DNA from 2 places in the Devosia sp. genome. Region 1 is predicted to be linked to the other one. Evidence: riboswitches for the same ligand, from Rfam matches in the RefSeq annotation. Region 1 holds a riboswitch; the other holds the start of a gene.

Region 1 (5,219 bases):
TTGAACAGGGAATCGAGGATTTCGCCCTCGATCGCGCCGGCCTCGGGCAGGCGGTCACGCGGTCGGGAAAGGGGGATGGCGATCTCGCGCACGACCCGGGCCGGGCGGGCCGAAAGCAACACGATGCGGTCGGAGAGAGCGACGGCTTCGCGCACGTCATGGGTCACGAGCAGCACCGACCAGCCAAAGTCCGTCCACATGCGCGCCAGCCAGCGTTGCATCTGGATGCGGGTGAGAGCGTCGAGGGCGCCGAAGGGTTCATCGAGCAGCACCGTGTTCCGGCCCTGCACGGCCGTGCGCAACAAGGCCACGCGCTGCCGCATCCCGCCGGACAATTGCGCGGGAAAATGGTGCTCGAAACCCTTGAGCCCGAATGTCTCGATCAGCGGGGCAACCATGGCGCGGGCATCGCGCCGCTTGATGCCCCGCACTTCAAGCCCGACCGTCGCGTTATCGAGAACTGTGCGCCAGGCCATCAGCGCGTCGTGCTGGGGCATGAAGGCGAAGGGGAATTGCCCCGCAGCCAGCGGTGCGCCATCCACAAAAATCTGGCCCTGATCGGGCCGGATTCGCCCTGTGAGAATGTTGAGGATGGTCGATTTCCCGGAGCCGGATGGGCCGAGGATAGAGACGAACTCACCCTTGCCGACCGTCAGGTCGAGATTGTCCAGAACCTTGAGCCCATCAAAGCCTTTGCCCACGCCCTTCAGGGTCAGCGCGCTGCTCATGGCTTTGCCGCCCGCGTGGCGCGCAGCCAGGGCATGGTCAGGGCCTGGATCGCCAGAGTCAGGCCGAACAGGACCAGCGTCAGCGTCGCGCTGACTGCGACCGCCGCCAGCACCAGGTCGGGTCTGAAATTGTTCTTCGCGCTCAGGATATAGATGCCGAGGCCCTTCGCCGCGCCGGCATATTCAGCAAAGATGGCGGCGACGACGGCATAGGTGATCGAAATGCGCAGGCCCGCAAAGAAGTAAGGCAGGGCCGAGGGCAGGCGGGCCATGGTGAACATGCGCCACCGCGGCGCTCCCATGCTGGCAAGCAGGGCGGAAATGTCGCGATCCGTCGACTCGAAGCCTTCGACGAGCGCCACGAGCATCGGAAAAAACGTCACCAGCGCGACGAGCAGGATCTTCGGTGCCAGCCCGAATCCGAACCAGAGCACCACCAGCGGTGCGATGGCGACCAGCGGCAGGGTCTGGCTGATGATGAAGATCGGGAACAAGGCGCGCCGCACACGCGGGTGAAAATCCACCAGGACGGCGAGGAAAAAGGCCGAGAGCAGCGAACACGCAAAGCCGGCCACGGTCGCCTGCATGCTGGCCAGCGCATGATCCGCCAGCGCCAGCCGGTGCTCGATCAACTGCTGGCCGATGCGGCTCGGCGCCGGCAGGACCGTTGGCGCAATTCCCCCCAGGCGCACGCTCGCTTCCCAGGCCAGCAGAACCGCCGCGACGGAGAGTACTGGCGGCAATGCGCGCACCAGAAATGCCGCGCCACCGGCGCGACCATCGGGACTGGTCATGGCTTGCCCCTAGGCCGTAACGGAGGGGCTGTTGGCCGAGACAGTCAGGTCGATGGTGACATGGCCCTGCTTGCTGCCAAACGCGCAGAACGCCTGCTCGAGGGTCGCGAAAACCAGCCCGGCATCGCCCTTGAGCCTGGTGCAGAAATTCTTGGCGCGGTCGAAGGCACCCGACTGCTTGACGAAGTCAATGCAGCCATAGATTTCGTCCATGTGGTGATTACTGCCCAGCACGTAGAGCGAAAACTGGGCGCTCGCGTCTACGCCCTTGTGCGGCGCATCTTTCAAGGCCGCCAGCGCCGTTTCCATCCGCTCCGCAAGCGGTTCTTCAGGGCCGTCGAACCCGGGTGCGTTGCAGATGGCATCATCGGGCTCGCCCGGGCATCCCCGCGAGATTGTGGCCGACAGCACGCAGTGCACGCCGCCCTTGCCGGCAACGCTGTAGAGGTCGCGCATGGCGGCAAAAACCACCTCCGGCGGACCGACGATGAGGGTCGAAATATCGTCCGTCTCGATCCTGAGATGTTCGCGGTAGGGATCGAGTGCGCTCAGCGCATCGGTGATGATCCAGATGAAGTCACTGGACATCGGATAAAGGGAAATTTGTGCGCCTGAAAACATGCCGCCTCGCTCCGCTGGTATTACCCAGATCAGCTTGAGGGTCCGAAGGCATGCCGCCCTCATCTCAGCCCCGACTGTACGGAGCACCCCTGTGGTTGGAGCTTCAGCATAGCGATTCGAATTCTGTCCGCAAGACCCGAAACGCGACTAGAAATCTTTAGAAATTAATGAATGTATATCAATGGCATAGTCGAAGATCAGTAACGGATGGATTGCGGGTTGGGCGGCCCTGGAGCAGCAGGATTTAGCTGCCCAGCGTCGCGAGCGCGGCCCGGATTTTCCCGCCATGACTGGCCAGAAGTTGCGTGGCGTGGCGCGCATCCCTGGCGCCGGACGACAGCAGGATCGCGGCCTTTACCGAGCCCCCGCAGGCGTCGAGTGCGGCGGCGGCCCGAGCCGCGTCCACACCCGTCACTTTCGCGACGATTCCCTGCGCCCGCTCACGCAGCTTTTCGTTGTCGGCAACGAGATTGACCATATAGCCGTCATGCACGTGCCCCAGGTGTATGGCCATCAGCGTCGAGAGCATGTTGAGCGCGATTTTTTGTGCCGTGGCGGCTCCCATGCGGGTCGATCCGGCAATGACTTCCGGCGGCGTCGGCAGGCAGATGGAAACATCGACCGCCTCGAACAGCGGTGCCCCGGAATTGTTCGCAATGCCGATGGTTTTGGCGCCCGCCGCTCGCGCCGTTTTCGCCGCGGCCATGGGGAACCGCGTCTGACCGCTGGCAGTGACCGCGATCAGGCAATCCCGTTCCGTCGGCGCCAGTGCCGTCACTGCCTGTTCTGCGGCCGCTCCGTCGTCTTCTGGCCCACCGCGCATGTCAACGAGGGATTCAGGCCCGCCGGCCAGCACGATATGGATGCGCTCGCGCGACAAACCATAGGTGCCCGGAAGTTCCAGGGCGTCGGCAAGGGCCATCAGCCCGGAGCTGCCGGCTGCCGCGTAGATCAGCCGGCCATCGCTTTCCATCGAGCGCGCCATCAGGGCGGCCCCGGCGCCGATCTGGTCTATGGCGCAGGCGACGCTGGCCGCGGCATCCACCTGGCTTTTGGCCAGCAGGGTGAGGATGTCTCCGTCACCGCGCAGCTCGAGTCCATCGGCATCCGCATGGTGCATTTCCGTCTGCCGCTGCGTCACTCACCCCTCCCGGCCATAATGCCAAAAAAATACCACTTTTCCGAATTTGCTGCGCAATGATCGGGTCGGTAGCCAATTTTGTAAAAGCTATCCAGCCAGATATGCACATCTGCCTGTGCTGCAGACTTGCGAACGGGCGAATGGTATTTTATTGGTATTACACCCGGCATGCGGGTGTCAAAGGCGTTGCCGGTGCCGTTTGCGGCGGCAGGTGTGCCAAGGAGGCAGGGTGTCAGAGCAGTCCGAAGTCTTGTTCGGTAACGGGCCGGTTACTTTGCCGCCGGGCGGTCCGCTCTATCTGCAACTCAAACGCTGGATTGAAGATGCCATAGAACGCGGCACAATCAACCCCGGAGATGCATTGCCGTCGGAGCGTGACTTGGCTCTGCGCGCTGATGTTTCCCGCGTCACCGTGCGCAAGGCCGTGCAGGAGCTTGTGCAGGATGGCGTACTGGTCCAGCGCCACGGCTCGGGAACCTTCGTGGCGCCGCAGACTCAGCGCGTCGAACAGTCCCTGTCACAGCTCACGTCCTTTACCGAAGATATGGCCCGGCGCGGCATGGCCGTGCGGGCGGAATGGCTCGATCGCGGCATCTATACGCCCTCGCCGGACGAAACCGTCATCCTGGCCCTGGGCGCTGGCGAAGACGTCGCGCGCATTGCCCGGCTCCGCCTGACCGGTGACATGCCTCTGGCCATCGAGCGTGCCAGCCTGTCCGCCTCGGTCCTGCCGCGGCCGCAGGAGCTGGGGGACTCGCTCTACAAATACCTCGATCGCTTCGGCAATCGCCCGGTGCGGGCCATCCAGCGTATTCGGGCCGCCAACATCACCGAAGCCGACGCGCATCTCTTGCAGGTGCCCACCGGCGCCGCCGGCCTGCACATCGAGCGCATCTCCTACCTGCCCACGGGCCGTGCCATCGAATTCACCCGCTCCATCTACCGGGGCGATACCTACGACTTCGTCGCTGAGCTGCGGTTGGGCGACGCCAATAATACGAGCAAGAAGAAATGACCGATCAGACCCATATGCGCCGGGAAATCAATGAAATCCCAGACGTCGTCGCGGGATTTCTCTCGAATTCGGCCACGGTCCTCGATGCCGCCGCGAAGCGCCTGCAAGACGTTGATCCGCGCCTCGTGGCCACGGTCGCGCGTGGTTCTTCCGATCATGCCTCGACCTATCTCAAATATGCCATCGAACTGGTGCTCGGCCTCCCGGTTGCTTCGGTCGGGCCGTCCATCGCCTCGATCTATGGCCGCGATCTCAAGCTTGATCGCGCTGCTGCCATCGCCGTGTCGCAGTCCGGAAAGAGCCCGGATATCGTCGGGATGGCCCAGTCCGTGCGCCGCTCGGGCGCCGTCACCATCGCCATCACCAACACGGCCGGCTCGCCCCTCGATCAGGCCTCCGATTTCACCATCGACCTGCAAGCCGGCGTCGAAAAGAGCGTTGCCGCGACCAAGACATTCGTGACCTCGATCGTCGCCGGCCTCGCCCTTCTGGCGCGCTGGGCCGATGATGATGCCTTGACCGCGGCCGTACACAACCTGCCCGAAAGCCTGGCGCGCGCAGTGACCTGTGACTGGTCGGAACTGATCTGCGCGCTCGATGGCCACGACTCTCTATATGTTCTGGGCCGTGGACCCGGATTTGCCATCGCCAATGAAGCGGCGCTCAAGTTCAAGGAGACCTGCGGCATCCAGGGCGAGTCCTATAGCGCCGCCGAAGTCATGCATGGTCCGGTATCCATCGTCACCAAGGGCTATCCGGTTCTCGGCCTTGCGGCCCGCGATGCTGCCGAGGCCTCGGTGGCCGATATGGCGCATAAGCTCGCCGGGCAGGGGGCCAAGGCATTCCTGACCAGCGACAGGCCCGGCGCTGCTGCCCGCCTCGACTTTGCGCCCACCGGTCATCCGATTACCGACCCCCTG
Region 2 (5,219 bases), 1.7 Mb from region 1:
CGGGCTTTGAAAGATATTCGGATCGGTTCGTTAGATACCGAGGCCCTTGAAGCGCTCCTTGAAGCGCGAAACGCGGCCACCGCGGTCCATCAGCTGGCCCGTGCCGCCCGTCCAGGCAGGATGGGTCTTGGGGTCGATGTCGAGCTGCAGCGTGTCGCCTTCCTTACCCCAGGTCGAACGGGTCTGGTAGCTGGTGCCGTCGGTCATGACCACGTTGATGACGTGGTAATCGGGATGAATGTCGGCCTTCATGGTATGCCTCAAATCAAACGGGCGCCGCGGCGCCCGGATTGCGTAATCTGGTTGTTGGTCGGCTTCCTACAGCAATGGGTGGCGTTCCGCAAGACCGCAGCAGCGGCATTTTTGCCCAGACCGGGCCGGTTGCGGGCCGGAAGGGCAGGGCCTATATGAGTGCGGCCGCCGCGAGCGGCCATCCCGCTCAACGGACATCGACGTTTGCCATGACCGAACAGGCCGCTCCCCTTGGGGCTGATCCCGAGAAGATCGCCGGCACGGCTGGTGTGCAGCCGCGCAAGCTGCAGCCGCTGAAGCGTCTGGTGCCGTTCATTCTCGCCTATCCGGTGCGGCTGACGCTGACCATCATTTTCCTTTTGATTTCCGCCACGACTTCGCTGGCCATTCCGGCAGCCCTGGGCGGGGTGATCGATGAAGGTTTCGTCGCACAGAACCTCGACAATGTCGGGCGATATGGCTGGGCCATTGTGGCCATTGCGGCGCTGATGGGACTGGCGAGCGGGGCGCGATTCTATTTCATCTCGGTGATCGGCGAGCGGGTGCTGGCCGATCTGCGCCAGGCGGTCTTTGCGCATCTGCTGCGGCTGGACACGCGCTATTTCGATACCCACCGGGTGGGCGAACTCACCAGCCGGCTGAATGGCGACGTGGCCGTGATCCGCGGCGCGATCGGCTCGAGCCTGTCGCTGGCGCTGCGCTCGCTGGTGACCATTGCCGGCGCCCTGATCATGATGGTGCTGACGAGCCCGGTGCTGACCCTGGCCGTGGTCGTCGCGGTGCCGTCCATTCTTTTCCCCGTCATTGCCTATGCGCGCCGCCTGCGCGGCATGTCGCGCAAGACTCAGGACGCGCTGGCGGAACTGTCGGCCATGGCCACCGAAATGCTGGGGGCGCCGCGCACGGTCAAGGCGTTCACCCAGGAGACCGAGCAGGCCCATATCTATGACCGGCACAGCGAAGCCAGCTATCAGGCCGAGGTGCGCCGGCTGGGGGCAAGATCGGTGCTGGTGGCGCTGGTCATTTTCCTCGGCACCGCGGCGCTGGTGGGCCTGGTCTGGTGGGGCGCCCGGGCCGTCTTCGACGGCAGCGTCACCGTGGGGCAACTGGCCCAGTTCGTCGTCTATGCCCTTATGGCCTCGGGCGCACTGATGAATGTTTCGGAAGTCCTGGGCACACTGCAGCAGGTGGCCGGAGCCACCGAGCGGCTGACCGAAATCCTCGATACCGAGGCCGATATCCGCAATCCGGCGCAGCCCCTGTCGCTGCCGGTTCCGCCCCTTGGTACCGTGGCGTTCGAGGACGTGTCCTTTGCCTATGAAAGCACCAATGGACCGGTGCTCGATGGCGTGAGTTTTTCGGTCGGCAAGGGCGAGACGGTCGCCCTTGTGGGGCCATCGGGTTCGGGCAAGTCGACGACCCTGTCGCTGTTGCAGCGCTTCTACGACGTCAATGCAGGCACGATACGGGTCGACGGCGTCGACATCCGCCAGCTCGACCTAGCCGAATTGCGCCAGCGCTTTGCCTATGTCGAGCAGGAGCCCACCATCTTTGCCGGCACGATTGCCGACAATATCCGTTTCGGCAAGCCCGAGGCCGGTGACGAAGAGGTGGAAGCTGCGGCACGGGCGGCGCTGGTCCATGACTTCGTGATCGAGATGCCGGCTGGTTACGATACCATGGTCGGCGAGCGCGGGGTCATGCTGTCGGGCGGGCAGAAGCAGCGGCTTGCCATTGCCCGCGCCATTCTCAAGAACGCCCCGATCCTCCTGCTCGACGAGGCGACCAGTGCCCTCGATGCGCAGAGCGAGCGGCTGGTGCAGGTGGCGCTCGAACACCTGATGGAAGGGCGCACGACGCTGGTCATCGCCCATCGCCTCGCCACGATCCGGGACGCGGATACCATCCTGGTCATGGATGGCGGCGCCATTATAGACCGGGGCAACCATGAGGACCTGGTGGCCAAGGGTGGCCGCTATGCCGACCTGGCCAAGCTGCAGTTCCGGCTGGAAGGCGCTGCTTAGAGCTTCTTCCGAGCCGCCGAAGGGCCTTAGTAGCGCGGCAGGGCTTCAAGGCAGGTTTCAACCATATCCCAGAGCCGCTCGCGTCCGAGGATCAGCAACCAGGGCGTAGGATTGGCCGGAATGATCTCCACACGCCCGGCAGTTGCCGCGTTTGAGGTGCCGCCCAGCCCGCCCGGCTCGAGGGTAAGGCCATCGAGCGGATAGAGCAGCCCGGTGGACCGGTGAAACCGGATGGGCAGCAGCGGATGGACCGAGACGCGTTCGTCCGGCCGTGCGGCAAAACCGATCGGGCCGACCACGGCCAGGGCGATATCGGTTTCATCGATGACCAGCAGATGCCGGTCCGCCGCCACCTGCAGCACGGCATTGAGGGCAGCGAGTGTGTGGTCGAGCCGCTTGCCGGTCATGCCGACAGCCAGCGTCACCGGCGCGCTTGTGGAATAAAGGCACTTCTGGAAATCGGTGGTGAGCTGCTCGGCAATGTGGACCACCCGCGTGCGGCTTTCCCAAGCGGCGCGGTCGGACAGCGAATCGAGGTCGCCGATAATGGCCTCGGGCACAAGGCCCGCTGCGCCGATGGTATCGCCACCGCCATCGGCCCCGATCAGTGGGATGCCGCGACGCGCCAGGTCTGCCAAGAGTTGCTGGTCGACACTGCCCCCGCCGACAATGGCGATGGGTTGCTCGTACTGAAGTGGCAGGGGGCCGTCTGGGCCTTTTGGAGGGGATTGCACTAGCGAGGTTCTCTCAATATGGTCCGCACCGTCTCGCTGGGGTGTTCCGGTCCTGCCGGAGCTGAGAGTTACCCATTGAACCTGAACCAGGTCATGCTGGCGGAGGAAGATCGAGATGGCAAGGGCATCTCGCCCTCCATTTGACCCCCTTCACCCATGGCCGCATACCTTTGAAGGGATGATCTTGATGATCAAGTTTTCCTCCATGGCGCTTGCGGTCGTCGTTGCCGGACTGGCAACCCACACCGCTGCAGCCCAGGACAAGCCTGTCCTGACCGCCTATACCTATGACAGCTTCGCCGCCGAGTGGGGCCCCGGCCCGCTGCTCAAAGCGGGTTTTGAGACGCAGTGCGGCTGCGAACTCAACTGGGTCGTGGCCGACAGTTCCATCGGCACGCTGCGGCGGGTGCAGCTCGAGGGCGAGGCCACCGAAGCCGACCTTATTGTCGGGCTCGACACCGCCATCATGGGCGAGGCGGCTTCCACGGGGCTCTTTGCAGAACATGGACTGACCCTGGATGGCCTGGTGCTGCCTGAAAGCTGGGCGGATGCCAGCTTCGTGCCGATCGACTATTCGCACTTCGCCTTCATGTACGACACCGACACCACCGAGGTGCCGCCCACCTCGTTCGAGGAGCTGATCGCGCTTCCGGACAGCGTCAAGGTGGTCATCCAGGATCCGCGGTCCTCGACGCCGGGGCTGGGTCTCGTGCTCTGGGTCAAGGCGGCCTATGGCGATCGCGCCCCGGAAATCTGGGCTGGCCTCAAGCCGCACCTTCTGACCATCACCAAGGACTGGAGCGAAGCCTATTCGCTGTTCCTCGATGGCGAGGCGGATATGGTTCTGTCCTACACGACGTCCCCCGCCTATCACATCGTCGCCGAGGGCGACGACACCATCAAGGCGGCGCTGTTCAGCGAGGGCCATTTCCCGCAGATCGAGGTTGCCGGAGTGCTCAAGTCCTCCGACCAGCAGGAGCTGGCCCAGCAATTCCTGGCCTACCTGGTCTCGCCGGAAGGTCAGGGGATCATCCCGACCACCAACTGGATGTTCCCGGTTGTGGACCTGGGCGAAGGACTTGATCCGGCTTTTGCAGCCTTGCCGCAGCCGGAAAAGACCCTGACCCTCCCTGATGCGGACATCGAGGCCAATGCCCAGGCCTGGATTGCCGAAATGCTGGCAGCCGTGCAGTAACATGCGCAAGGCCGTCCAGACTGCGTGGGGACCATGGTGAGGGCGGCATCGCATCTGCCGCCGCGCCCCCTGCGCCGTCTGGCGGCCGGGCTTCTGGCCTTGGCCATAGCCGGGCTGATTGCAGCCATCCTGTTAGCCATCCTCCGGGCGGCAACCGGCAGCGCCGGCGGGCCGGGCGTCGATATCGCCCATCTCGTGCGGATGACGGCCCTGCAGGCCGGGCTCACGACCGTGCTGTCGCTCATGGCCGGCACCGCCGTCGCCTGGGCGCTGAACCGGCTGCGCTTTGCCGGCCGTTCCGTGGTGGTGGGCCTGTTCTCGGCGGCCATCGTGACGCCCGGCATGGTGGTGGCTTTCGGGCTGCTGTCGATCTGGGGACGCAATGGCTGGATCAACCAGACCAGTGAGGCGCTGTTCGGGCTGCGGATCGAGAGTCCGGCCTATGGACTATCGGGCATACTCATTGCCCATGTGATCCTCGATGGCGCCTTTGCCGCCCGTATCCTTCTGGCGCGGCTCGATGCGATTGCCGTGAGCCGGCTCAAGGTCGGCCAATCTCTGGGGCTCAATGCCTGGCAGCGGTTTGCCATCATCGACTGGCCCGCCTTGCGGGGCAGTCTGCCGGGCCTTGCCGCGATCATCTTTCTTCTGGCCTTTACCAGCTTTCCTATCGTTCTGATGCTGGGCGGTGGCCCAGCCAACCAGACGCTGGAGGTGGCCATCTATGGCGCCGTGCGGCTCGACTTCGACCTGGTGGGCGCTGTGCTGCTGGCCATGACCCAGATCGGTGTCTGTGCCCTCGTGATCATTGCCGCCTCGGCGTTCAGCCCGGTGCCCAGCGTGCTCGGGAAATCGGCGCAACCGGCCTGGCAGGACGGGCGGATGGTGCGCGCCATCCAGGCTCTGGTCCTGATCCTCGCCATTGCCGGGTTTGCCCTGCCACTGCTTTCGGTGCTGGGCGAAGGGCTTTCGGGCATGGGAGCGGTACTGGCCCAACCGGCCTTCTGGCGCGCC

The links. A riboswitch is a leader RNA that binds a small molecule or an ion and turns the genes downstream of it on or off. The one in region 1 is predicted to bind thiamine pyrophosphate.
Region 2: it holds a riboswitch for thiamine pyrophosphate, as region 1 does, so the genes downstream of both, thiB (thiamine ABC transporter substrate binding subunit) here and KIT02_RS01430 (YkoF family thiamine/hydroxymethylpyrimidine-binding protein) in region 1, are expected to answer to the same signal.

The regions. Positions count from the first base shown of each region.
Region 1 is NZ_CP075529.1:292,436-297,654, forward strand. Features, by position in the region: gene KIT02_RS01420 (ABC transporter ATP-binding protein) at 1-728, opposite strand, end outside; gene KIT02_RS01425 (ABC transporter permease) at 725-1,522, opposite strand; gene KIT02_RS01430 (YkoF family thiamine/hydroxymethylpyrimidine-binding protein) at 1,532-2,143, opposite strand; TPP riboswitch at 2,132-2,244, opposite strand; gene KIT02_RS01435 (N-acetylmuramic acid 6-phosphate etherase) at 2,388-3,284, opposite strand; gene KIT02_RS01440 (GntR family transcriptional regulator) at 3,514-4,299, shown strand; gene KIT02_RS01445 (SIS domain-containing protein) at 4,296-5,219, shown strand, end outside.
Region 2 is NZ_CP075529.1:1,969,232-1,974,450, reverse strand. Features, by position in the region: gene rpmE (50S ribosomal protein L31) at 31-252, opposite strand; gene KIT02_RS09575 (ABC transporter transmembrane domain-containing protein) at 462-2,276, shown strand; gene KIT02_RS09570 (thiamine diphosphokinase) at 2,303-3,010, opposite strand; TPP riboswitch at 3,038-3,137, shown strand; gene thiB (thiamine ABC transporter substrate binding subunit) at 3,198-4,205, shown strand; gene KIT02_RS09560 (thiamine/thiamine pyrophosphate ABC transporter permease ThiP) at 4,242-5,219, shown strand, end outside.